Regions from separate parts of the Cellulosimicrobium sp. TH-20 genome, predicted to be linked through region 1. Evidence: riboswitches for the same ligand, from Rfam matches in the RefSeq annotation. Region 1 holds a riboswitch; each other region holds the start of a gene.
The links. Region 1 has a riboswitch for S-adenosylmethionine ahead of B8281_RS04485 (methylenetetrahydrofolate reductase). Riboswitches for the same ligand answer to the same signal wherever they lie in the genome.
Positions count from the first base shown of each region.

Region 2: another riboswitch for S-adenosylmethionine. It lies ahead of B8281_RS00750 (NADPH-dependent FMN reductase); the one in region 1 lies ahead of B8281_RS04485 (methylenetetrahydrofolate reductase).
Region 3: another riboswitch for S-adenosylmethionine. It lies ahead of B8281_RS00790 (ABC transporter substrate-binding protein); the one in region 1 lies ahead of B8281_RS04485 (methylenetetrahydrofolate reductase).

Region 1 is NZ_CP020857.1:984,313-992,020, reverse strand. Features, by position in the region: gene B8281_RS04490 (cation acetate symporter) at 1-1,219, shown strand, start outside; SAM riboswitch class I at 1,431-1,533, shown strand; gene B8281_RS04485 (methylenetetrahydrofolate reductase) at 1,539-2,600, shown strand; gene metE (5-methyltetrahydropteroyltriglutamate--homocysteine S-methyltransferase) at 2,633-5,116, shown strand; gene B8281_RS04475 (hypothetical protein) at 5,174-5,425, opposite strand; gene B8281_RS04470 (DUF2630 family protein) at 5,476-5,724, opposite strand; gene B8281_RS04465 (VOC family protein) at 5,816-6,214, shown strand; gene atpC (ATP synthase F1 subunit epsilon) at 6,219-6,536, opposite strand; gene B8281_RS04455 (VOC family protein) at 6,715-7,095, shown strand; gene B8281_RS04450 (FBP domain-containing protein) at 7,580-7,708, shown strand, end outside.
Region 2 is NZ_CP020857.1:156,819-164,526, reverse strand. Features, by position in the region: gene B8281_RS00770 (Dps family protein) at 1-214, opposite strand, end outside; gene B8281_RS00765 (aldo/keto reductase) at 454-1,479, shown strand; gene B8281_RS00760 (hypothetical protein) at 1,593-1,985, shown strand; gene B8281_RS00755 (flavin reductase family protein) at 2,072-2,635, opposite strand; gene B8281_RS00750 (NADPH-dependent FMN reductase) at 2,632-3,231, opposite strand; SAM riboswitch class IV at 3,286-3,388, opposite strand; gene gdhA (NADP-specific glutamate dehydrogenase) at 3,615-4,952, shown strand; gene B8281_RS00740 (hypothetical protein) at 5,130-5,456, shown strand; gene B8281_RS00735 (VOC family protein) at 5,576-6,010, shown strand; gene B8281_RS00730 (organic hydroperoxide resistance protein) at 6,073-6,504, opposite strand; gene B8281_RS00725 (TetR/AcrR family transcriptional regulator) at 6,616-7,224, shown strand; gene B8281_RS00720 (copper homeostasis protein CutC) at 7,332-7,708, shown strand, end outside.
Region 3 is NZ_CP020857.1:167,268-174,975, forward strand. Features, by position in the region: gene B8281_RS00780 (ABC transporter permease) at 1-421, opposite strand, end outside; gene B8281_RS00785 (ABC transporter permease) at 418-1,371, opposite strand; gene B8281_RS00790 (ABC transporter substrate-binding protein) at 1,442-3,070, opposite strand; SAM riboswitch class IV at 3,174-3,287, opposite strand; gene B8281_RS00795 (contact-dependent growth inhibition system immunity protein) at 3,654-3,974, opposite strand; gene B8281_RS00800 (LLM class flavin-dependent oxidoreductase) at 4,195-5,292, opposite strand; gene B8281_RS00805 (LLM class flavin-dependent oxidoreductase) at 5,423-6,538, opposite strand; gene B8281_RS19995 (rhodanese-like domain-containing protein) at 6,623-7,033, opposite strand; gene B8281_RS00815 (LLM class flavin-dependent oxidoreductase) at 7,061-7,708, opposite strand, start outside.

The DNA.
Region 1 (7,708 bases):
CACGATCCCCGACTTCGTGCACGCCCGGCTCGACTCCGTGGTCGCGCGCCGCGTGACGAGCGTGCTCGTGCTCGTCATCGGGTGGCTCTACGTGGTGCCGCAGCTCCACGGGGCGGCGCTCGTCATCACGAGCGTGGCCGCGGTGCCGCCGTGGGTCGGCTCGGTGGGGATCGCGGTCGTGGTGAGCGCCGTCGTCGCCGCGGGCGGGATGCGCTCCATCACGTTCGTCCAGGCGTTCCAGTTCTGGGTCAAGCTCACCGCGCTCGCGGTGCCGCTCGTCTTCGTGCTCATGGCGCTCGGCGGGGCGTTCGAGCCCGGCGGCGCCGTCGTCACGTTCGACCCCGCCGCCGTGTTCCCCCACGAGGCCGGGCCGGGCGGCCTCGACGCGTACGCCACCGTCTCGCTCCTGCTCGCCCTCCTGCTCGGCACGACCGGCCTGCCGCACGTCCTCGTGCGCTTCTACACCTCGCCCGACGGCGGCTCGGCCCGCCGCACGACCGTCGTCGTGCTCGTCATGATCAGCGTGTTCTACATGGTGTCGAGCACGCTCGGGCTCGTGGCGCGGGTCGTCGCGCCCGACCTCGCGGCGCCCGGGGTGGCGGACACCGTCGTCCTCACGCTGCCGACCCGCCTCGTGCCCGGGCTCGGCGGCGAGCTCCTCGCCGCGCTCGTCGTCGCCGGGGCGTTCGCCGCGTTCCTCGGGACGTCGTCGGGGCTCGTGGTCGCTCTGGCGGGCGTCGTGAGCCAGGACCTGTTCGGCGGCACCGTGCGGTCCTTCCGCTGGTCGGCGGTCGCGTGCACGCTCATCCCGCTCGCGTTCGCGCTCGTCACCATCCCGCAGGGCCTCGTGACGAGCGTCGGGACGGTGTTCGTCTTCGCGGCGTCGGCCCTGTCCCCCGTGATCCTGCTCGGCGTGTGGTGGCGCGGCCTCACCGCGCGCGGCGCGGTGGCGGGCATGGTCGTGGGCGCCGTCCTGTGCGCGACGGCGCTGCTCGCGTCGTCCGCGCTCGTCGCTGCGGGGTACGGGAGCCCGTCCGGCAGCACGGCCGACGGCGTCCCCGGCGTCGTGCGCGCCCTGCTCGCCCAGCCCGCCGCCTGGACCATCCCGCTCGCGACGGCGACCGTCGTCGTCGTGTCGCTCCTCGACCGGCGCGGGCCGCCGCTGCGCACCGACCGGTTCCTCCGCCGCCTGCACGTGCCCGAGCGCCGGAGGGCCTGAGACCTGCAAGGCCGACGACGACCCGTCGCCATGGTCGGTGTCTGGGACCTCGCTCGAGCACCTGAAATCTGTAGCGTAGGAAACCTGAAATTCGTAGCGTAGAGAGCCTGAGATCCGTAGCGCGGGGCGCCGCTACGCCTCCGGCCGATCCCTCCGCATCTCACCTGGCGGGCGCTCTCGACCGCATGTCGGATGGGTCGTAGGATCGTGCCAACCATCCAGAGCGGTCGAGAGTCCTGGCTCGACGACACCGCAGCAACCCGCCGACGGAAGCCTCCCGAGGACAAAGGTGCTAACGCCAGGGTCGATGGAGTGACGCATGACCTCAGAGGCATCCTTCGCGCACCGTCCGGGCCGTCCTCGGCCGACGGTGTCGTTCGAGCTCATGCCCCCGCGCCGACCGGACGCGGCCCCGAAGTTCTGGGAGACGGCACGCCGTCTCGTCGCGACGCACCCCGACTTCGTGTCCGTGACGTACGGCGCCGCGGGCACCGACCGCGCGACCGCGCGCCAGGTCGTCGGACGCCTGCTCCAGGGCACGCCCGTGCTGCCGATCGCACACCTCACGTGCGTCGGGGCGTCGCGCGAGGACGTGGAGTCGGTCATCACCGACTTCCTCGACGAGGGCGTGCGGAGCTTCCTCGCGCTGCGGGGCGACCCGCCGCGCGACCAGCCGGACTGGCAGCCCGCGCCCGACGGCGTCCGGTCGTCGACCGAGCTCGTCGCGCTGCTGCGCGAGGTCGAGGCGTCGCGCTGCGCGTCCGACCCCGCCGTCGCGCTGCGCGGCGCAGCCCGGCCGCTGACGATCGCCGTCGCGACGTTCTGCGACGGGAACCCCGCCGCCGGCACGACGCGCACCCAGGAGGTGCGCCGCCTCTGGCAGAAGCAGCAGGCCGGCGCGAGCTTCGCGATCACGCAGCTCTTCTACGACGCGTCGTCGTACACCGACTTCGTCGCCGAGGCCCGCGCGGCCGGCGTGACGATCCCCATCCTCGCCGGGCTGCTGCCCACGACGGAGCCCGCGCGGCTCCGTCGCGTCGAGGAGCTCACGGGCGTGCGCGCGCCCCAGCACCTGCTGGACGCGCTCGACGCCCTGCCCGACCCGGAGGCGCAGCACGCCTACGGGATCGCGTACTCGGTCGACCTCGCGCAGCGCGTCCTCGACGCGGGCACGCCCGGTCTGCACGTGTACACGTTCAACAAGCACCGCGCCGCTCTTGACCTGCTCGAGGGTGTCCACCTCGGCGGCGGGTCGGTCGGGACCGGGGGCGGCGCCAGCGCCGCCGCCGCCCCGCTCGTCCCGGACCTGGCCAGCGGGCCGTGGGTCACCGGCACCTCCCTGCCCACGACGAGCGCCGCCACGCACGGCGCGCCCGTCTGACCGGTCCTCCGGACCAGCAAGAGGTTTCGATCATGGCCACTTCCGTACCCTCCCCTACCCAGAACCCGGTCGGTTTTCCCGCCGGCACCGTGCTCGGCTACCCGCGCATCGGGCGCCGCCGCGAGCTGAAGAAGGCCGTCGAGGCGTTCTGGGCCGGCAAGACGTCGGCCGACGAGCTCGAGGCCACGGCCCGCGAGCTGCGCCTCGCGACCGTCCGCCGGCTCGTCGACCTCGGCCTCGGCGCCGACGACGCCTCGGTCCCCGGGTCGTTCTCCTTCTACGACCAGGTGCTCGACGTCGCCGCGGCCCTCGGGGCGGTCCCGTCGCGGTTCGCGTCGCTCACCGACGACGCCGGCCGCCTCGACCTCGCGGGCTACTTCACCGTGGCGCGCGGCCAGGGGGACGACGCCCCGCTCGAGATGACCAAGTGGTTCGACACCAACTACCACTACCTGGTCCCCGAGATCGGCCCGGACACCCCGATCCGCTTCGTCGACGACCGCGTCGTCCGCGAGTTCGTCGAGACCAAGGAGGCAAGCGTCGTGACGCGGCCCGTCGTCGTCGGGCCGGTCACGTTCCTCGCGCTGTCCAAGGCCGCGGACGACGCGCCCGCCGGGTACTCGCCGCTCGACCGCCTCGACGACGTCGTCGCCGCCTACGCCGACCTGCTGCGCGCGCTCGCCGCGGCGGGGGCGCCGTGGGTCCAGCTCGACGAGCCGATCCTCGTCACCGACTCGGTCGACGTGCCGTTCACCGAGCTCGCCGCCGCCGTGGGGTCCGCGTACCGCGCCCTCGCGACCGACCTCCGCCCGGTGCCGAGCCCGGGGTCTTCGGCGGCCTCGTCCGCAAACCCGGCGGCAACCCCTGGTTCGGCGCAGGACGCGCGGCCCGCGATCCTCGTCGCCACGCCGTTCGGCGGGCTGGAGACGTCGCCGGACGGCGACGGCGCGACCTTCGACTTCCTGGCGACCCTCGCGGGCACGGACGTCGAAGCGATCGCGATCGACGCCGTCCGTGCGGACCTTCCGGACTCGCCCTACGACGACCTCCTGACGAAGACGCTCGTCGTCGGCGCGATCGACGGGCACAACGTGTGGCGCGCCGACCTCTCGGCAAAGCTCGACACGCTGACCGCCGCGCGCAGCCTCGGTGCGGGCGCGGTCGCCGTCGGCACGTCGACGTCGCTGCTGCACGTGCCGCACGACGTCGAGGACGAGACGTTCGCCGAGCCCGGCACGGCGTCGGGCACGACGCTCGACCCGCGCCTGCGCGACTGGCTCGCGTTCGCGGACCAGAAGGTCGGCGAGGTCGCGACGCTCGCCCGGGCCCTCACGGAGGGTCGCGACGCCGTCGCGGAGGAGATCGAGGCGTCCCGCGCGGCGGTGGCGTCACGCGCGGAGGCGAGCGGCGTCGTCGTGCCCGCGGTGCGCGAGCGCGCGGCCGCGCTGACCGACGCGGACTTCGCGCGCGGCGCGTACACCGAGCGCGCGGCGGCGCAGGAGGCGCGCCTGAACCTGCCGCTGCTGCCCACGACGACGATCGGGTCGTTCCCGCAGACGCCCGAGATCCGCCGCGCCCGCGCGCTGTGGACGAAGGGCGAGCTCGCGGACGCGGACTACACGACCGCGATGCGCGAGGAGATCGCGCGCGTCGTCGCGCTCCAGGAGGAGCTGGGCCTCGACGTGCTCGTGCACGGCGAGCCGGAGCGCAACGACATGGTGCAGTACTTCGCGGAGCACCTCGACGGGTTTGCCGTCACGGCGAACGGCTGGGTCCAGTCGTACGGGTCGCGCTGCGTGCGCCCGCCGATCCTGTGGGGCGACGTGACGCGCCCGGCGCCGATCACCGTCGAGTGGTCCGCGTACACGGCGTCGCTCACCGAGAAGCCCGTCAAGGGCATGCTCACCGGGCCGGTGACGATCCTCGCGTGGTCGTTCGTGCGCGACGACCAGCCGCTCGGCGACACGGCGAACCAGGTGGGCCTCGCGCTGCGCGACGAGATCGCGGACCTCGAGGCCGCCGGCATCGGGATCGTCCAGGTCGACGAGCCCGCGCTGCGCGAGCTCCTGCCGCTGCGCCGCGCGGACCAGCCGGCGTACCTCGACTGGTCCGTCGGGTCGTTCCGGCTCGCGACGTCGGGCGTGGAGGCGGCGACGCAGATCCACACGCACCTGTGCTACTCGGAGTTCGGCGAGGTCATCGGCGCGATCGACGGCCTCGACGCCGACGTGACGTCGGTCGAGGCGGCGCGCTCGCGCATGGAGATCGTGCCGGAGCTGCGCGACGCCGGGTACTCCCGCGGCATCGGGCCGGGCGTCTACGACATCCACAGCCCGCGCGTGCCTTCGACGGAGGAGGTCACCGAGCTGCTGGAGCTCGCGGTGAAGTCGATCGACCCGCGCGTCGTCTGGGTCAACCCGGACTGCGGCCTGAAGACCCGCCGCTACGAGGAGACCGTGCCGTCGCTCGAGCACCTCGTCACCGCGGCGAAGGCCGTCCGGGCCACGCTCGGCTGACCCCGGGAGACGCCGGAGGCCGGGTCCCGTCGGGACCCGGCCTCCGTGTCGAGGGTGTCAGCGCTCGGTCGTGCCCGTGCCCGCCATCGGGAGGGCGAAGGCGAGCGTCGCCGCGGCGAGGCCGCCCACGAAGAGCCACACACCGCCGTCGACGCCGGACATGCCCGAGCCCATGAGCACGAGCCCGCCGACGAACAGCGCGAACGCCACGACGAACCGTGCGACCGCGCCCGCGTGACCGGGGATGTCGCGCCCTTCGGTCCCGGTGGGGAGGGGGCTGTGCGCCGCCTGCTCGCTGGACGTGGTCATGGGGTTCTCCTTCTGAGGTCGGAACGGGAGCCGGACGTCGCCGTCGGCGATCAGTCCAGGTAGTTCTCCACCGTACCGGGGTCTCGCACCGTCGCCGCATCGGGGTCGCGGCCAAACTCCCGGGCGGCGCCGCGCTGGCGCAGCAGGTCCCAGCACTGGTCGAGCTCGACCTCGATCGCCCGGAGCCGCTCGTGCTCCTCGCCCCCGGTGATCTCCCCCTGCGCGAGCTGCTCGCGGAGCTCGCGCTCCTGCGCCACGAGGTCGCTGATCGTCCTGCGGATGCCGCCGTCGGTCGCCATGCCGTCCACGGTATGCCCGACGGCGCGGGCGCGCCCCGGGAGGCCGGCCCCCCGCGGGCGCGGCGTCGGCGGTGCGCCCTAGGCTCGTCGCATGACGACGACGATCGGGCGCACGGTCCTGCTCTGCCACGACCTGGACGCGAGCGCCGCGTTCTGGGCCGACGGGTTCGGCTTCCGCACGTTGTTCCAGGGAGAGACCGAGGGGTTCCCGCTCCTCCACGTCGGCCCGGGGCGCGTCGACGAGCCGGGTCTGTGGCTCGTGCCGCTCCCCGAGGGCGGCGCCCCGCTCGTGCGTCACGGCCTGCCCAACCTCGTGCTCTACGTCGACGACCTCGACGCGACCCTCGCACGCCTCGCCGCGGCCGGGGTCGAGCCGTTCGTCGGGCCCGACGCCGACGCCGAGACCGGCGACCGGTTCGCGCACGTCCACGACCCCGACGGGCACCGGGTCGTCGTCGTGCAGCTCGGGACGACGACCGACCCCGCGTAGCGGGCTACCGAGCGCGCACCCATGTCGCGTCGTCGGCGAGGATCGTCACCTCGTCCTGGTCGACGACGAGGAACCCGCCCCCGATCCGCAGCTCGGCCGTCGGGCGGTCCGGGGTGCGCAGACGCACCCGGCCCGCCATGAGCGACGCCGCGACCGGCTGGTGCCGCGGCAGGATGCCCAGCGTGCCCGACGCCGCCGGGACCGTCACGCTCCGCGCCTCCCCCGCCCAGAACACCCCGGACGGCACCACCACCTCCACGGACACCAGCCGCTCCCCGGCGGGTGCGGCGGTCTCGGACGGGGACGGCAGGGCGACGGGCACGGAGTTCCTCCCGGACGGCGGACGGCGGAACCCCCGAGTCTGGCCGAGCGACCCGCTCGCCGGGCCCGGCACTTCGTCACCCGGGCGGGGCCGAAGGTCACCGGGGAAGCACCCGCCGCGGTGGTGCCGGCGGGCGGCCCGCGGGTGGCCCGTGGGTGGCCCACGTCACGATGGGCGCATGAGCAACCACGCGCACGGCATCCACCACTCCATCGACTACGTCGAGCTCCCCGTGACCGAGCTCGCCGCCGCGCAGGCGTTCTACGGCGCGGCCTTCGGCTGGGAGTTCGTCCCCTACGGCCCCGGGTACGCCGGGATCCGCACGGCGGCGGAGTCCGGCGCGGACGAGGCCGGCGGTCTGCGTCTGGCCGAGTCGGGCGACGTGACCCGCGGCGGTCCGTTCGTCCTGCTGTTCTCCGAGAACCTCGACGCGACGCTCGCCGCCGTCCGGAACGCGGGCGGCGAGGTGGTCGAGGGCCCGTACGAGTTCCCCGGCGGCCGCCGGTTCCACTTCCTCGACCCGAGCGGCAACGAGCTGGGCGTCTGGGCCACGTCCTGAGGGACGGCGTCGGCCGTCGAGCGGGGTGCGTGGCGGCCCGGGCGGCAATCACGTTGACGACGGCGGGGGCCGAGGCGCACCATCGAGGGTGACGGTTGCCGAGGGCAGCCGTCCGTCGTGCCGGATGGGCACGACCACGAGTCAGGATCGCGCCGCCGGCGCGCCGCACGGGACGAGGAGACGCGGATGCACGGCACCGCAGGCTGCGAGGTGGCCATGGCGGCCTGCTCGGGCGCCCTCTCCCCCCGCACCGTCACCCGCTGAGACCACCGGGCCGCGGGCCGTCGTCCCCGACGCCCGCCTCGCTCCGGGGCGCACCGCCGTCCGACGACCCCGTCGTCGCGGCCGCGCCGGTCACGACGCGACGGCTGCGGGCACGCCGTCCTCCCCGCCCCCGGCGGCGCCGTCGTGCGCCCGGGCGAGCACGCGTCGTCGTGCACGCCCGCCGGGCCGCGGACCGTCCTGACACGGAAGCAGCGAACCCATGAACCCCCTGACCGAGAAGCAGATCCGCGCGTCGTTCGTCAACGCGTCCAAGCGCGAGGCCGCGCAGGCGACCCTCCCCGACCTCGACACGCTCGACTGGGACCGCCTCGACTACCTCGGGTGGCGC
Region 2 (7,708 bases), 830 kb from region 1:
CGGCGACGGTGTCGCTGTGCTCGCGCGCGGCGTCCACGACGTCGTCGAGCTGGAGGTGCAGGTCGCGGAACCCGCGGCCCGTGACGTTCCAGTGGGCCTGCTTGCCCTGGACGTGCAGGTCGACGAGCGCGACGAGCACACGCTGCAGGTGGGCGCGGAGCTTCTCCGACGCCTCGAAGCGTGCCGTCGTGCGGTGGATGGTGGGTGCGGACATGGTGCTCCTCGCTCTCTCGGGGGTCGCCCGGAATCGTGCGGCGGTCACCCGGCTTCCGTCGGTGCCGTTCACTTGAACGATTCCAGACTAGGTCGCATTCCGCGCGCCCGCCAGCAAGGAGAGGCGTGCCTGACCTGCGGCGGCGCTCGTCCCGCAGCCCGGCGTGTCACGTCCTCTCGCCAGGTGAGAGGACGGCGTCCGCCCTTGCCCCCGGCGGCGCGCGGTGGTCCGCTGGGGCCATGACCGACACCTCCCGGACCCCCGCCCCCGGCACCCTCCCGTCGCGCACGCTCGGCACCGGCGGGGCGGCGCTCGCCGTCTCCGCCGTCGGGTTCGGCGGCATGTCCGTCACCGACGCCTACGGCCCCGCGGTCGCCGCGGAGGCCGAGGCCGTGCTGCGCCGCGCGCTCGATCTCGGCGTGACGCTCTTCGACACGGCCGACGTCTACGGCCACGGCCGCAACGAGGAGCTGTTCGGCCGGGTCCTCGGGCCGCACCGGGACGAGATCGTCCTCGCGTCGAAGTTCGGGCTCCCGCCCGCGGGCGGCCACCCCGACGGGCGTCCGGTCGACGGCCGCCCCGAGTACGTCCGTGCCGCAGTCGACGCGAGCCTGCGCCGCCTCGGCACCGACCGCCTCGACCTGTACTACCTGCACCGCGTCGACCCCCAGGTGCCCATCGAGGACACGGTGGGCGCGCTCGCCGAGCTCGTGGAGGCCGGGAAGGTCCGCGGCATCGGTCTCTCGGAGCCGTCCGCCGCGACCGTGCGCCGCGCGCACGCCGTGCACCCCGTGACGGCCGTGCAGAGCGAGTACTCGCTGTGGACGCGCGACCCGGAGGACGAGGTGCTGCCGACGCTGCGCGAGCTCGGGGTCGGCTTCGTGCCCTTCTCGCCGCTCGGCCGGGGCATCCTCACCGGGACCGTGGACGCCACCGACGGCTTCGCGGAGGACGACGTGCGCCGCGCCCACGCCCGGTACGCCGGCGAGGCGTTCGAGCACAACCGCGGCCTCGTGCGCTCCCTGGAGCAGCTCGCCGCGGAGCACGGCGTCACGACGGCGCAGCTCGCGCTCGCGTGGCTCCTCGCGCAGGGCGACGACGTCGTCCCGATCCCGGGGACGAAGCGCGTCGCATACCTGGAGCAGAACGTCGCGGCGGCCGCGGTCGAGCTCACGCCGGACGACGTCGCGACGATCGGCGCGGCGATCCCGCGCGCGGCCGTCCAGGGCGTGCGGCACCCGCAGCCGGACCTCCTCGACGGCTGACCTGCCGCGCGGGCCGGCGGCGAGGGCAGGGGGCCGCCCACCCTGCCTCGCGGGGCCGGGGAGACCTAGACTGGAGAGGTCCTGTGGGTCTCCCCGCGCAGAGGTCGGCTCCGATGTCGTGGCTGCTCATGATCTGGTGCGCGACGGCGTGCACGGCCGCCGCCGCGTGGTGGGTGCTGCGCCGGGCCGGGCGACCTCCGAGCCACCGGGCGGGCGGGCGCCGTCGTGCCGCCGCGGCCCCGGACCCGCTCACGACGCTCGCGCTCCAGGTGCGGCTCACCGCGCTCGCCGCGGAGCTCCGGCGCATCGAGGCCGACCCGGACGTCTACGCGCGCGCCCACCACTACCTAGCGGTCCAGGGCGCCTACGACGCGCTGCTGCGCGAGGCCTGCCGGCTCACGGGGCTCCCGGTCGCGGACGCGCCCCTGCGCGCGGGCTTCCGCACCGGCGACGACGAGCGGTTCCGCGAGGAGCTCGAGCTCAGCGCGCGCGGCTGGAGCTGGTGACGGACCACCCGTGAGGGGCGGCACGGGACGGGCGAGGGGCCCGACGGCGGGACGTCCGCCGTCGGGCCCCTCGCCCGTCCGCGCGCTCAGAGCGCGGAGTGGTCGCCGATCCGGTGGTAGGTGCGGTCGTGGTAGACGAGCGGCGACGCCGCCGCCTCCCGCGGCGCCCCGGGCGCGGCGCCGACGCTCGACGCGAGCGCGCGCAGCGAGACGAGGTAGGAGTCGCCCACCGGGGTGCGCTGGACGACCCGCCCGCGCACCCACGACAGCGCGCCGTCGATCACGGGCTCGCCCGTCGGCAGGCGCGACCAGCCGCCGTCCGCGAACCGGTCGATGCCGCTCGTCGCGAACCGGGCCGAGACGTCGTCCTGGTGGTCCGCGAGGAAGCTCACGGTCAGCGTGCGCGCGGTCGAGACCGCGGGCCACGACGACGACGTGGACGCGAGCGAGAACGCGAGCAGCGGGGGCGCGGCGGAGACGGAGATGACCGACGTCGCGGTGAAGCCGACGAGGCGGTCGCCGTGCTCGAGCGCGACGACGGCGACGCCCGCGGGGTGGCCGCGGAACACGGCCTTGTACTCGTCGGGGGAGAGCTGGGGCTCGTCCTGCTCGGCCAGGAGGGCCTCCAGGTGGGTGAGCTCGGCGGTCATCGGGCCACCCCCGCGAACGCGTCGGCGACAGCCTCGTCGGTGCTGGCCGCCGGGCGGTCCTCCGCCGGGGGGAGCGGTGCCGTGGCGCGGCGCAGGGCGTCGCCCTGGCGCGCGAGCCACGCGTCCACGACCGGTCCCAGGTCCGCGAGCTGCGGCTCGGTGACCGTGAGCGACCGGGTCGGGACGACGGCGCCGAGCTCGACGAGCACGGGTCGCAGGTGCACCTCCCCGACGAGCGCGTGCGCCGGGTTCCCGGACACGACGAGCGGGACCACGACGACGCCCGCGAGCCCGTCGGGGCCGTAGAGGTCGAGGAAGGCCTTGAGCAGCCCGGTGTACGACGCCTTGTAGACCGGCGTCGCCACGACGGCGACGGTCGCCCGGGCGAGCTGCTCACGGGCGGCGTCGGCCGCCGGGTGGTCGGCGGCGAGCACCTCGCCGGCGAGTGACGCCAGGTCGACCGTGGCGACGTCGTCCGCGCCGAGGAGGTCGGCGACGCGGCGCGCGACCGTCTCGGCGGCGCCGAGCGTGCGCGAGCCGGGCCGCGGGTTGCCCGAGACGGCGAGCACCGTCGGGTGGGTGGGGTGGTGGGTCATGTGCACCTCGCAGTAGTCGTCGATCACGCTTGCCGTGCGGGCCGTCCTCGCCGGTGGCGGGGCAGGCCGGGCCCGGCCTGGTCATCTCCCGGAGCACCCCGCCGTGACAGGGGGTTGCCGGCCAGCGAGCCGGGGCTTGGCGCTGGCGCTCGTGACCTGGGGACGGGTATAGCAACCGCCCCGGGAAACTGCACCGGATCGGTAGGGTTTCTCAGTGGGTGGACGGATGTGTCGTCGTCGGTGACTCCTGTGCCGCCCCGTGCGGTCGCTCGTGCGTTGTGGACGCCCGTGCCGGTGCGCGCGGAGTGAGACGGTGTGACGGGAGCTTCTGGCACAGGCGTACCGTCAGCAGGAGTTCCGCCCGCGTCAGACGAGGAGTACCCATGGACAGCCGACTGCAGTCCGTCTACGACGAGGTCCTGCGTCGCAACCCCGGCGAGGCCGAGTTCCACCAGGCCGTGCGCGAGGTCTTCGACTCGCTCGGCCCCGTGCTGCGCAAGCACCCGCGCTACGTCGAGGCCGCCGTCCTCGAGCGCGTGTGCGAGCCGGAGCGCCAGATCATCTTCCGGGTCCCGTGGGTGGACGACACCGGGCGCGTGCAGATCAACCGCGGCTTCCGCGTCGAGTTCAACTCCGCGCTCGGCCCGTACAAGGGCGGCCTGCGGTTCCACCCGTCGGTCTACCTCGGCATCGTGAAGTTCCTCGGCTTCGAGCAGATCTTCAAGAACTCGCTCACGGGCATGCCCATCGGCGGCGGCAAGGGCGGCTCCGACTTCGACCCGCGCGGGCGGTCCGACGGCGAGGTCATGCGGTTCTGCCAGTCCTTCATGACGGAGCTCTACCGGCACATCGGCGAGAACACGGACGTCCCCGCGGGCGACATCGGCGTGGGCGGCCGCGAGATCGGCTACCTCTTCGGGCAGTACAAGCGCATCACCAACCGGTACGAGTCCGGCGTCCTCACGGGCAAGGGCATCTCGTGGGGCGGCTCGCTCGTCCGCACGGAGGCCACGGGCTACGGCACGGTCCTCTTCGCGCAGAACATGCTGGAGACGCGCGGGCAGGAGCTCGACGGGCGCCGCGTCGTCGTCTCGGGCTCGGGCAACGTCGCGATCTACGCGACGGCCAAGGCGCAGCAGCTCGGCGCGAACGTGGTCGCGTTCTCCGACTCGTCGGGCTACGTCGTCGACGAGGCCGGGGTCGACCTCGAGCTCCTGCGCCAGATCAAGGAGGTCGAGCGCGGGCGCGTCGCCGACTACGCCGCGCGCCGTCCCGGGGCCCGCGTCGTCACCGACGGGTCCATCTGGGACGTGCCGTGCGACGTCGCGCTCCCGTGCGCGACGCAGAACGAGCTCGACGAGGCGGCGGCCAAGCAGCTCGTCGCGAACGGCGTCGTCGCGGTCGCGGAGGGCGCCAACATGCCCACGACGCCGAGCGCCGTCGCGCTGCTCCAGGAGGCGGGCGTCCTCTTCGCGCCGGGCAAGGCCGCCAACGCGGGCGGCGTCGCGACGTCGGCCCTCGAGATGCAGCAGAACGCGTCGCGCGACGCGTGGTCCTTCGAGTACACCGAGGACCGCCTCGCGCAGATCATGGCGGGCATCCACGACCGCTGCGTCGAGACGGCCGACGAGTACGGCACGCCCGGCAACTACGTGCTCGGCGCCAACATCGCGGGCTTCACCAAGGTCGCCGACGCGATCCTCGCGCTCGGCGTCATCTGACCCGAGCCGCACGACGACGGCCGTCGGCGCCCCGCGCAGAGCGGTGGTTCCGGCGGCCGTCGTGCGCGCGAGGCCGGCGCGGCACCGTGCCCCGGCGGAGATCCGCGCCCTGCTGTGGGGCACGGAGCGAGGAGCGACGCTCCACACGGGGTGGCGAGCGGCCTATGCTCGGTCGTCGTGGAGCCCGACGACATGACCGGCCGGCCGGCGAACAGTGCCGGGCGCACGGTCGGGCAGCGCGCCGGCAGCGCGGTCCTCGGCCTCGTGGTGGCGGCGCTCCTCTACGTTCCCGCCTTCCCGCTGGCCTTCGCGGCGCTCTTCTTCGCCGCGGGCGCCTTCGACGACCGGTGCTTCTCCCCGGACGTGGGACGGGTGTGCGCCGCGAATCCCGTCGGAGGAGCGGTGGCGATCGTGCTCGGCGTCGTGCTGCTGATCGCACCCGGCGTGTTCGGGATCTACGCGGGCCGGGCGTCCGAGCCCTCCCGCTCGACGAGTGGCTCCTGACCCGGTCCCGCTGAGTCACGAGCCGCGGCGCAGCGCGCGCGAGGGCGTGTCCGGCCCGGTCTCCCAGCGCGGGAAGAATGCCCTCGGACCGGGAGGGCCCGGGCGCCTAGGGTGGCCGGATGGCGACGATCAGGCAAATCCAGGTCACGTTCGACTGCGCGGAGCCACGGCGCGTCGCCCGGTTCTGGTGCGAGGTGCTGGGCTACGTCCCGGCGCCGCCCCCGGAGGGCTTCGCCACCTGGGACGACGCCGAGGCCTCTCTCCCGGCCGAGGAGCGGGACGCGTGGTCCGCGTGCAGCGACCCCACCGGGGCCGGCCCGCGCCTGTACTTCCAGCGCGTCCCCGAGGGCAAGGTCGTCAAGAACCGCGTGCACCTCGACGTGCGTGCCGGCACCGGGCTCGTGGGTGCCGAGCGCCTCGCCGCGCTCGAGGCCGAGCGCGACCGGCTCGTCGCGCTCGGCGCGACGTGCGTGCGTGCGATGCTCGCGGACGAGGAGAACGAGTCCTGCATCGTCATGCAGGATGTCGAGGGCAACGAGTTCTGCCTGGACTGAACGCCGGGCCCGACCCGCGGGACCGATCCGCGAGCCGGTCCCGGCGGTGGTGCCGGGGTGCCTTACGCGACGGTCGTGCGGACCGTGACGGGGATGTTGCCCCGGGTCGCGAGCGAGTACGGGCAGACGGCGTGCGCGGCCTCCGCGAGCTCCTCGGCGAGTTCCTGGGTGACGCCGCCCCCGAGCTCGACGTGCAGCGTCGCGCCGAGCGAGAAGCCGCCGTCGCCGTTCGGGACGAGGTCGACCTCGGCGACGACGGCCGAGTCCGTCACGGGGACCTTGCGCTGCGCCGCGACCATCTTCAGCGCCGAGTGGAAGCACGACGACCACCCGGCCGCGAACAGCTGCTCGGGGTTGGTCCCGCCACCGGGGCCGCCCATCGCGCGCGGGACCGCGAGCGTGACGTCGAGCTGGCCGTCGTCGGACACGGCGCGGCCTCCGGCGCGGCCGTCGCCGGTCGCTGTGGCCACGGCGGTGTAGAGGGTGTCAGCCATCGAGGTGCCTTTCGAGAGTCGTGATGCGACGTAGAGTTACTAGTACGTCTACATCAAGGAACCTAGACTGGCGGCCGACCGCGCGCAAGGGGCGGAGAGAAGGAGGGGGCCATGGTCGACGACTCGCCGACGTCCGGGGCGACGGGCCGCGGCACCGCGGCGGGCACGCGCCGCCGCATCCTCGAAGCCGCCTCGGCGCTCTTCTACGCCCAGGGCATCCGGGCGACGAGCGCCGACCGGATCATCGAGCAGGTCGGCATCACCAAGGTCACGTTCTACCGCCACTTCCGCACGAAGTCCGACCTCGTCGTCGCGTACCTCGAGCAGCAGGCCGCGCGCGACCGCGCGGTGGTCGACGAGGCCCTGCGCGACGCCGAGCCGCTCGACGCCCTGAGCGCCCTCGCGGGCGCCATCGGCGCCGTGAGCTGCGTGCCCGGCTTCCGCGGCTGCCCGTTCATCAACGCCGCGGCGGAGACGCCCGACCCGCAGGACCCGGTGCGCGTCGTCGTGGACCGCCACCGGCGCTGGACGCGGGACGTGTTCGCGCGGCTCGCGGCGGCGGTCGGCGTCGCGGACGCCGACGCGACCGCGGCGCAGCTCATGATGCTGCGCGACGGCGCGATGGTCGCGGGGTACCTCGGCGACCCGGACGAGGTGGCCGCGACCCTGCGGTCCGCGTGCCTCGCCGCCGTCGCGGCGGGACGGCCGACGCCGGCCTGAGCCCGCGCGCCCGACGCGCTGCCCGGAGTCGTCTACCCTGGCCGACGGCCGCCGTCGTGCGGGTCGCGCGACGCGACGGCCGCCGGACCGGACGACGGGAGAGCGCCATGACGACCACCCACCCCGAGGGCGCCGCGGCGCCCGCGGCCCGCGACGTGGCCCTCGAGCTCGCCGTCCAGGACCCCGACGGCGTCCGTGTGGCCGCGGCCGTGCGTGCCCACCGGGTCGAGCTGTGCGTCGGTCTCGGCGCCACGGGCGGGCTCACGCCCAGCGCCGGGCTCGTCGAGGCCGCGGTCGCCGCCGCGGCGGCGGCCGAGAACTCCGGGCCGCGCGTCGAGGTGCACGTGCTCGTGCGCCCGCGCCCGGGCGGCTTCGTTCTCACGCCCACCGACCTCGACGTCCAGGTGCGCGACGTCCGGGCCGCGGTGGCGGCCGGGGCGCGCGGAGTCGTCGTGGGTGCGCTCACCCCGGACGGCCTGGTCGA
Region 3 (7,708 bases), 820 kb from region 1:
CGTCCCGCCCCAGGTGGTCGGTGCCGAACAGGTGCGCGCCCGACGGCGGCTGCAGCCGGTCCGCGGGCACGCCCGTCAGCGGGTCGTACGACGTGAAGAGCTGCGGGACGACCGCCCACGCCGTGACGAGCAGGACGACGAGCACGGCGACGACCAGCCCGGGCCGCCGCACGGCGTACCGCGCCCCGCGCCGCCACCGGCCCGCCGTGCCCCGGGTCCGCACGCGGCCGTGCCGGAGGATCGCGCGCGCGTCCTCGCGGTCCTCGACCTCGATCTCCGCGGGCGTGCGTCCCCCGGGCGCGTCGGCGGGCGGGGCGTCGGGGGCGAGCGCGCCCGACGGCGGCACGTCCGCCGCCGCGGCACGGTCCGCGACCCGGGCCTCGTCCCGGAGCACGATGCGCACTCCCGGCCTGGTGCTCATGCGGCCACCGCCTTCTGTCGTGCGTCGATCCGGGGGTCGAGCAGGGGGTAGAGCAGGTCGACCACGAGCGTGACGACCACGAACACGAGCGCCGAGAGGACGACGACCGCCTGCACCACGGGGATGTCCTGCGCGTCCACCGACGTGACCGTGAGCCGTCCTAGGCCCGCGCGCGAGAACACCGTCTCGGTGACGACCGTGCCGCCGAGCAGCCCGCCCACGACGACGCCCAGCACGGTCAGCGCGGGGATCGCGGCGTTGCGCAGCGCGTGGCCGAAGTGCACGCGCGCGCGGCTCGCACCCTTGGCGCGCGCCGTCTCCACGTACGGCTCGCCGAGCGTCCCGCGCAGGCTCCGCGCGAGCACCTGGGCGAGCGCCGCGCTCGCCGGCACGGTGAGCGTGATCGCCGGCAGCACGAGGCTGATCGCGCCCTGGTTGCCGATCGCGGGGAACAGCGGGATCTGGAAGGAGAACCACTGCAGCAGGAGGAGGCCCAGCCAGAACGGCGGCAGGGCGACGCCGAACGGAGGGAGCGACGCGAGCGCGTGGCGCAGCCAGGCCGCGCGCGGAAACGTGCTCGCGATCGCGATGCCGGCGCCCGCCACGACGGCGAGGACGAGCCCCGCGGCGGTGAGCCGGAGCGTCTCCGGGAGCGCCTGGAGCACGAGCTGCGTCGCGGGCGCCCCGGACGCGTACGACGTCCCGAAGTCGAGCCGCAGCGCGTGCCACAGCGCGTCCGCGTACTGCACGAGCACGGGCCGGTCGAGGCCGTACTGGGCGCGCAGGGCGTCGAGCAGCGCGGGGTCCACCTGGTCCGCCTCGCCCCCGCCGCTCGCCATGAGCGCGGCCGGGTCGCTGGGCAGCAGGTAGAGGACGAAGAACGAGATGGTGAACGCCGCCCAGAGCACGAACAGGCCCTGCCCGGCGCGACGCAGGACGTACCGGCCCATGGTCGGCCTCCTTCCGTGGGGGATGCCCGCCTGCCCGACGCCGCGGCGTCGGGCAGGCGGGCCCGGCGGGTCAGCCCTGGGTGACCCAGGCGTCGTAGAAGTCGAGGCGCGACGACGCCTCGAACGTCAGGCCGTGGACCGTGTCGGCGGCCGCGATGGTCGTCGAGAGCTCGTAGACCGGGATCGCGTGGCCCTTCTGCACGAGCAGGCGCGACGCCTCCGTGACGAGCTCCTGGCGCTCGGCCGGGTCGGTCGCCGCGGCCGACGCGTCGAGCAGGTCGTCGACCTCCTCGGCGTCGCGCTGGTTGATGTTGCGCGCGTTCGCCGAGAAGATCGTCCGCAGCACGTCCGGGTCGGAGCGCGTGAGGTTGTAGTAGTCGAAGTCGAAGTCGCCGCTCTCCTTGATCGCCTGCGACTCGGCGACGGTCACGTGCTGGAGCTGGAGGTCCACGCCGATCTGCGCGAGCTGCTGCTGGACGAGCTCGAGCGGCTCCGGCACCTGCCAGAACGTCACGGTCGTGGAGAGCTTCTGGCCGTCCTTCTCCCGGACGCCGTCGGCGCCCTCGACCCAGCCCGCGTCGTCGAGGATCTTCTTCGCGCCCTCGGGGTCGTAGGCGAGCTCGTCCGCGACGCTCTCGTACAGCGGGGTCGAGTGCGACAGGACGCTCGTGGCCGGCTCGTCCTGGGCGCTGAGCACGGTGTCCGCGATCTGCTCGCGGTCGATGCCCTGGAGGATCGCCGTCCGCACGGCCTCGTCGCCCGCGAGCGGGCTCGACTCGTTGGGGAAGAGGTTGAACACGACGCCCGGGTTGGCGCGGTACTCGAGCCAGAACCCGTTCCCGTCGAACTGCGGCAGGTCGACGGTCGAGATCGCGGCCGTGGCGTCGATCTGCCCCGACTCCAGGCTGCCGCTGCGCACGCTCGCCTCGGGGATGACCTTGAACGTCACCGTGTCGAGGTAGGCCTCGCCCTGGTGGTCGCTCGCCTCCGAGCCCCACGCGTAGCCCGCGACCTTCTCGAGCACGATCTCCTGGTCCTGCGTGTACGACTTCACGGAGAACGGGCCCGAGCCGACGAACTTCCCAGCGCAGCGGTCCTCGACGCTCAGGCCGGCCGAGGACGGGGCGAGGAGGCCGAGCGAGAACGTCGACGTCGCCTGGAGGAACTGCGCGCTCGGCTCCGCGAAGTCCACCGTGAGGGTCTGCGGGTCGGTGACGGTCGTGCCCTCGTAGCCGACGAGGTACTGCGACCCGAGCGACGCCGTCGCGCCGAGCGCGACGATCGCGTCGAAGTTCGTCTTCACCGACTCGGCGTCGATCGGCGTGCCGTCGGCGTACGTCGCGTCGTCGCGCAGGTGGAACGTGTAGCTCGACGCGTCGTCGTTCACCCCCCAGCTCTCCGCGAGCCACGGCAGGATCTCGCCCGACTCCGGGTCCTGCGCCGTGAGCGACGCGACGGTCTGGCGGGCCGCCGCGATGGCGTCGTTGTTGCCGACCTGCTGCGGGTCGATGCAGTGCGAGTCGACCGTGAGGGCGAACGTCAGGTCGCCGCCCGTCACGGGCTCGCCGGACGGGCTGGGCGACCCGTCGCCGTCGGACGCGCCGGAGCCGCCGCCCGCGCACGCGCTGAGCAGGAGGCCCGTCGCGGCGGCCGCCGCGGCGACGGTCAGGGACCGGCGTCGGTGAGGTGTGGGGATCATGTCGTGCTGCTCTCCTCGTGTGCCGGCTGAGGACCGGCGGTCGTCCGGCGCCGGTGGTCGACCGTGCCGGGCCCAGGGCCGGCGCGGCGGGGGACCCACCGGGGTGCCGTGCTTACCGCGCGGCGGGAGCCACGCGGTCAGGTCGTTCCCGGAGCACCCCGTCACGTCGAAGGGTTGCTGGTCAGCGAGCCGGGCCTGCGTGCTGACGCTCGTCACCTGGGAGCAGGAAAGACAATCTCGACTGGTTGAGTCAAGTATCGAGACGGCCGTCCCGCCAGGCGGACGGTTGTTTCCGCCGAGACGACGCGAGTCGCGGCCGTCTCGCGTGTCACCGCGCCGGGAAGGGCGACTCGGGAGGTGGGGTGGCGCCACGGACCGGGCGCGCTCGGACGGGCGCCCGACCTGCGGCAGCACGGACCGCCGCGACGCCACCGACAGCGAAGCGCGCGCCACGGGCGTCGACAGCGACGTCGTCGACGCCCGGACGTGCGCCGGCACGCCGAGCACGACGCGCCACCGGAGCCGTCGCGATCAGGCCCGCCGACCGTAGCCGGCACGCGAGAGACCGAGAGAGCGAAACTCCTCAGGGACCGTCAAGATCTGATGCGGTGATTCTCGCCGTCACTTCTCCCCGCACCACGAGGAGCCAGTCGCGCAGCGGCATTCCCACGGCCTCGCGATAGAGCTCGGCATGAAGCCGGCCGTTGATCCACTCGACGACCTGCTCGTCGGAACGGTAGCGGTCCAGGGTGCTGTCGATCTCGTCGACGAGTCCGTCGTACCTGCTGGGGCCGACCAGGTCCAGGAAGCGCGCCAGAGCACCTGCGGGACTCCCGTAGTCCTCTTCCCAGTCCTGGTGGAAGAACGAGCCGAAGAACGCGTCGAGCGAGTGGTGGGTCGTCATGGCGCACCTCGCGGAGGGGTCGTCGCGTCAAGGAAGGGCGGCGTGAGTGCGAGAGCCTGCGTCGAGACCGGAGCTGCGCCCGGGACGCGACGCTACACCGTGGGCCTCTTCAGCAGGGGTGTTCTCAGCCTGCCGCCGGGCCCGCAGCGCAGCCACCTCCGTCATCCACGCCGCCCGGCTCGAGGAAGAGCGAACCGGCCGTGGCGTCGAGGATGCCTCGTCAGGCCGCCGTGAACCCCGCCGCGCGGCGGGTGTCGGCCGGGCTCCACAGGTCCGTCTTCACCTCGGCCTGCACGACGGGCACGACCTCCTCCGCGAACCGGCGCAGCACGTCCTCCTGCTGCGCCGCGGGGATCAGGTGGTTCACCGAGACGGACTGCAGGTCGTGCCGGTACGAGGCGTGGTAGTCGAGGATCTTCTCCGCCACGCGCTCCGGCGACCCCACGAGCGCGGGCCCGCGCTCGACGGCGTCCTCGACCGTCCGGAAGCTCGGTGCCTTCCCGACGGCGTCCGGCCCGTACCCCCGGCGCGCCGCCGCCGCGACCTGGCCCTCGTAGATCGGGCGGTACTGCTCGATCGCCTCCTCCGTCGTGTCGGCGAGGAACAGCCCGCCCGAGCCCGACCCGACGAACCCGTACGCCGGGTCGTGCCCGTGCGCCGCGTACTGCTCGCGGTAGCGGTCGATGAGCACCTGGTAGTTCTCGCGCGGCTGCAACGCGTTGGCGCTGACGATCGGGTCCCCGTACCGGGCCGCGAGGTCCACCGCGAAGCGCGACGTCGCCGACCCGTGCCAGATCCGGAACGGCCCGGCGAACGGCCGTGGCAGCGTCGTCGCGTGCTCCAGCGCGTGGCGGTGCCGCCCGCTCCAGCTGACGTCCTCCTCCGACAGCAGCAGGCGCAGCAGCTCGTAGTTCTCCTGGAGGTACTCGTACTGCTTGTCGAGGTCCAGCCCGAGCAGCGGGTACTGCAGCACCTCGTTGCCCTTGCCGATGACGATCTCCAGCCGCCCGCGGCTCAGCTGGTCGACCGTCGCGAGGTCCTCGGCGACGCGGATCGGGTCGAGCAGCGACAGCACGGTGACGCCCGTGCTCAGCAGGATGCGCGACGTCCGCGCCGCGACCGCGCCGAGGAGCACCGTCGGCGCCGACGACAGCATCTCTCCCGCGTGCCGCTCCCCCACCGCGAACGAGTCGAACCCGAGCTCCTCGGCCAGCACCGCCGTCTCCACGACCCGGTTCAACCGGTCGGACGGCGCGACCGCCTCCCCGGTCACGGGGTGGGGCGGGTTGAACACGATGTCGAGTACCTGGAACCGCACGTCCTTCTCCTTGTTGTTCGTCGTCGTCCGGGGCCGGTACCGGCGCGTTCGGCAGCTCCGGTCGAGTTCGGCACGCGCAGGTGCCGAACCCGACCGGAGCTGCCGACCCCGGGGCGGGGTTGCCGATCTGTCAGGCCGCGGTGGCCTCGGCGGCGGCGGCGTCGCGCTTCGCCACCTCCTCGCGGACGAGCGGGATGACGTAGCGACCGAAGTCGACCGCGTCGTCCAGCAGGTCGTAGCCGCGCGCGGAGATGACGCGGACGCCGAGGTCGTAGTAGGCGAGCAGCGCCTCGGCGACCTGCTCGGGCGTGCCGACGAGCGCGTTGGAGTTGCCGGCGCCGCCGGTGGCCTTCGCGGTCGCGGTCCACAGCGCGGTGTCGAAGCGCTCGCCCTGGGCGGCGATCTCGCGCAGGCGCTGGGAACCCGCGTTCTCGGGCTTGTCGATCGGGTGCCGACGGCTGAGCTGGCCCCCCGCGGCGGCCTTGCGCGCCTCGATCCGGTCGAGGATGCGGTGCGCCTTCTCCCAGGCGAGTTCCTCGGTCGGCGCGACGATCGGCCGGAACGCGGCGTGGATGCGCGGCGGCGTCGTGCGGCCCGCGGCGGCGGCCTCGGCGTGCACGCGCGCGATCTGCTCGGCGGTGCGGTCGAGCGGCTCGCCCCAGACGGCGTAGATGTCGGCCTCGGCCGCGCCGACGCGGAACGCGGCGTCCGACGACCCGCCGAACGAGATGGTCGGGGTGCGGCCCTCGAACGGCTTGGCGTCGAGCACGAAGTCGTCGAAGTCGTAGAACGGCCCGTGGTGGTCGAACGGCTCGGCGCTCGACCAGGCCTGCTTGACGATCTGGATGTACTCGTGGGTGCGCGCGTACCGCTCGTCCTTGGTCAGCGTGTCGCCCTCGCGGCCCTGCTCGTGGTCGTTTCCGCCGGTGATGAAGTGCACGGAGAGCCGCCCGCCGGAGAGCTGGTCGAGCGTCGCGAACGTCTTGGCGGCGTACGTCGGGTAGGACACGTTGGGCCGGTGCGCGAGCAGCAGCTCGATCGACTGCAGGCGCGCGGCGGTGTAGGCGGCGAGCGCGGCGGGCTCGGGGCCGGAGGAGCCGTACGCGAAGAGGACGCGCGTCCAGCCGTTGTCCTCGTGCGCGCGCACGAGGCGCTCGAGGTAGGCGGGGTCGAACGCGGCGGTCGTGCGCTCGGTGGTCTCCGAGGCGTCGTTGGTCGTGGCGATGCCGAGGAACTCGACGGGCATGAGGGTCTCCGTGGTGTCGGTGCGGGTGGTGCGTCGTGCGGTGGTGCGGGGGCCGGACGTGCGGGGCACGGTCCGGCCGCCGGCTCAGGGCCGGGCGGGCGCCGTCGGGTCCGGCGACGCCGCGGGCCCCGCGGGCGCGGGCTCCGGGGCCGCCCCGACCGGGTCGGACGCCGGGAGGCCGGCCTCCTTCCACGCGGGGAAGCCGCCGTCGACGTGGGACACGTGCGTGTACCCCCGGCGTGCGAGCGCCTCGGCGACGGGCCCGGAGCCGTTCGGCGACCCGCACACGACGACGACGGGCGTGTCGAGCGAGATCACCGGGGCGTCGGCGGGGCCGAACAGCGCGTCCAGGTCGTCGCGGTCGGCGAGCGTGGCGCCGGGGATCTCGCCGTGCGCGGCGCGACCGCCGGCCGAGCGCACGTCGATCAGCAGCGCGCCGTCGGCGACCTGGGCGGCGGCGTCGGTCGCGGCCCGCAGGGGCGGGGTCGTGGTCATGGGTGTCTCCTTCGCGGGGTGGTGGCGTCAGCGGGTGGTGGCGAGCGCGGGTGCGACGGCGGGCGTAGCGGTCGTGGTCGTGGTGTCGCCGCCGCTCGGGGCGCCCGCGAACCAGTGCTCGGCGAGCAGCGCGAACGAGCGTCGGGCGTCGTCGGCGTCGTGGGTCGCGGTGGTGACGAGCAGCTCGTCCGCGCCGGTCGCGCGGCGCAGGGTCTCGAGCCGCCGCACGACGGTCTCGGGGTCACCGACGATGCGTGTGTCGACGCGGTCGGCGACGAGCGCGCGCTCCGCCTCCGGACGCTCCTCCCACGCGGGCGACGTGCCCGGCTCCGGGTAGGCGATCGCGCCGTCGGCGCCGCTGCGGATGGAGAGCACCCAGTCCGCGAACGGCGTCGCGAGCTCGCGGGCCCGCTCGACGGTGTCGGCGACGAGCACGTCGGCGGACACGACGACGTAGGGCTCGTCGAGCACGCCCGGCCGGAACGCCTCGCGGTACGCGGCGACGGTGTCGAGCGTCGCCGACGGCGCCACGTGGTAGTTCGCGGCGAGCGGCAGCCCGAGCTCGCCCGCGACGCGCGCGCTCTCGCCCGCGCTCGACGCGAGGACCCACAGGTCCCAGTCGGCGCCCTCGACGGGCGGGCTCACGTACGGCGTCCCGCGCTCGTCGCGGTAGGT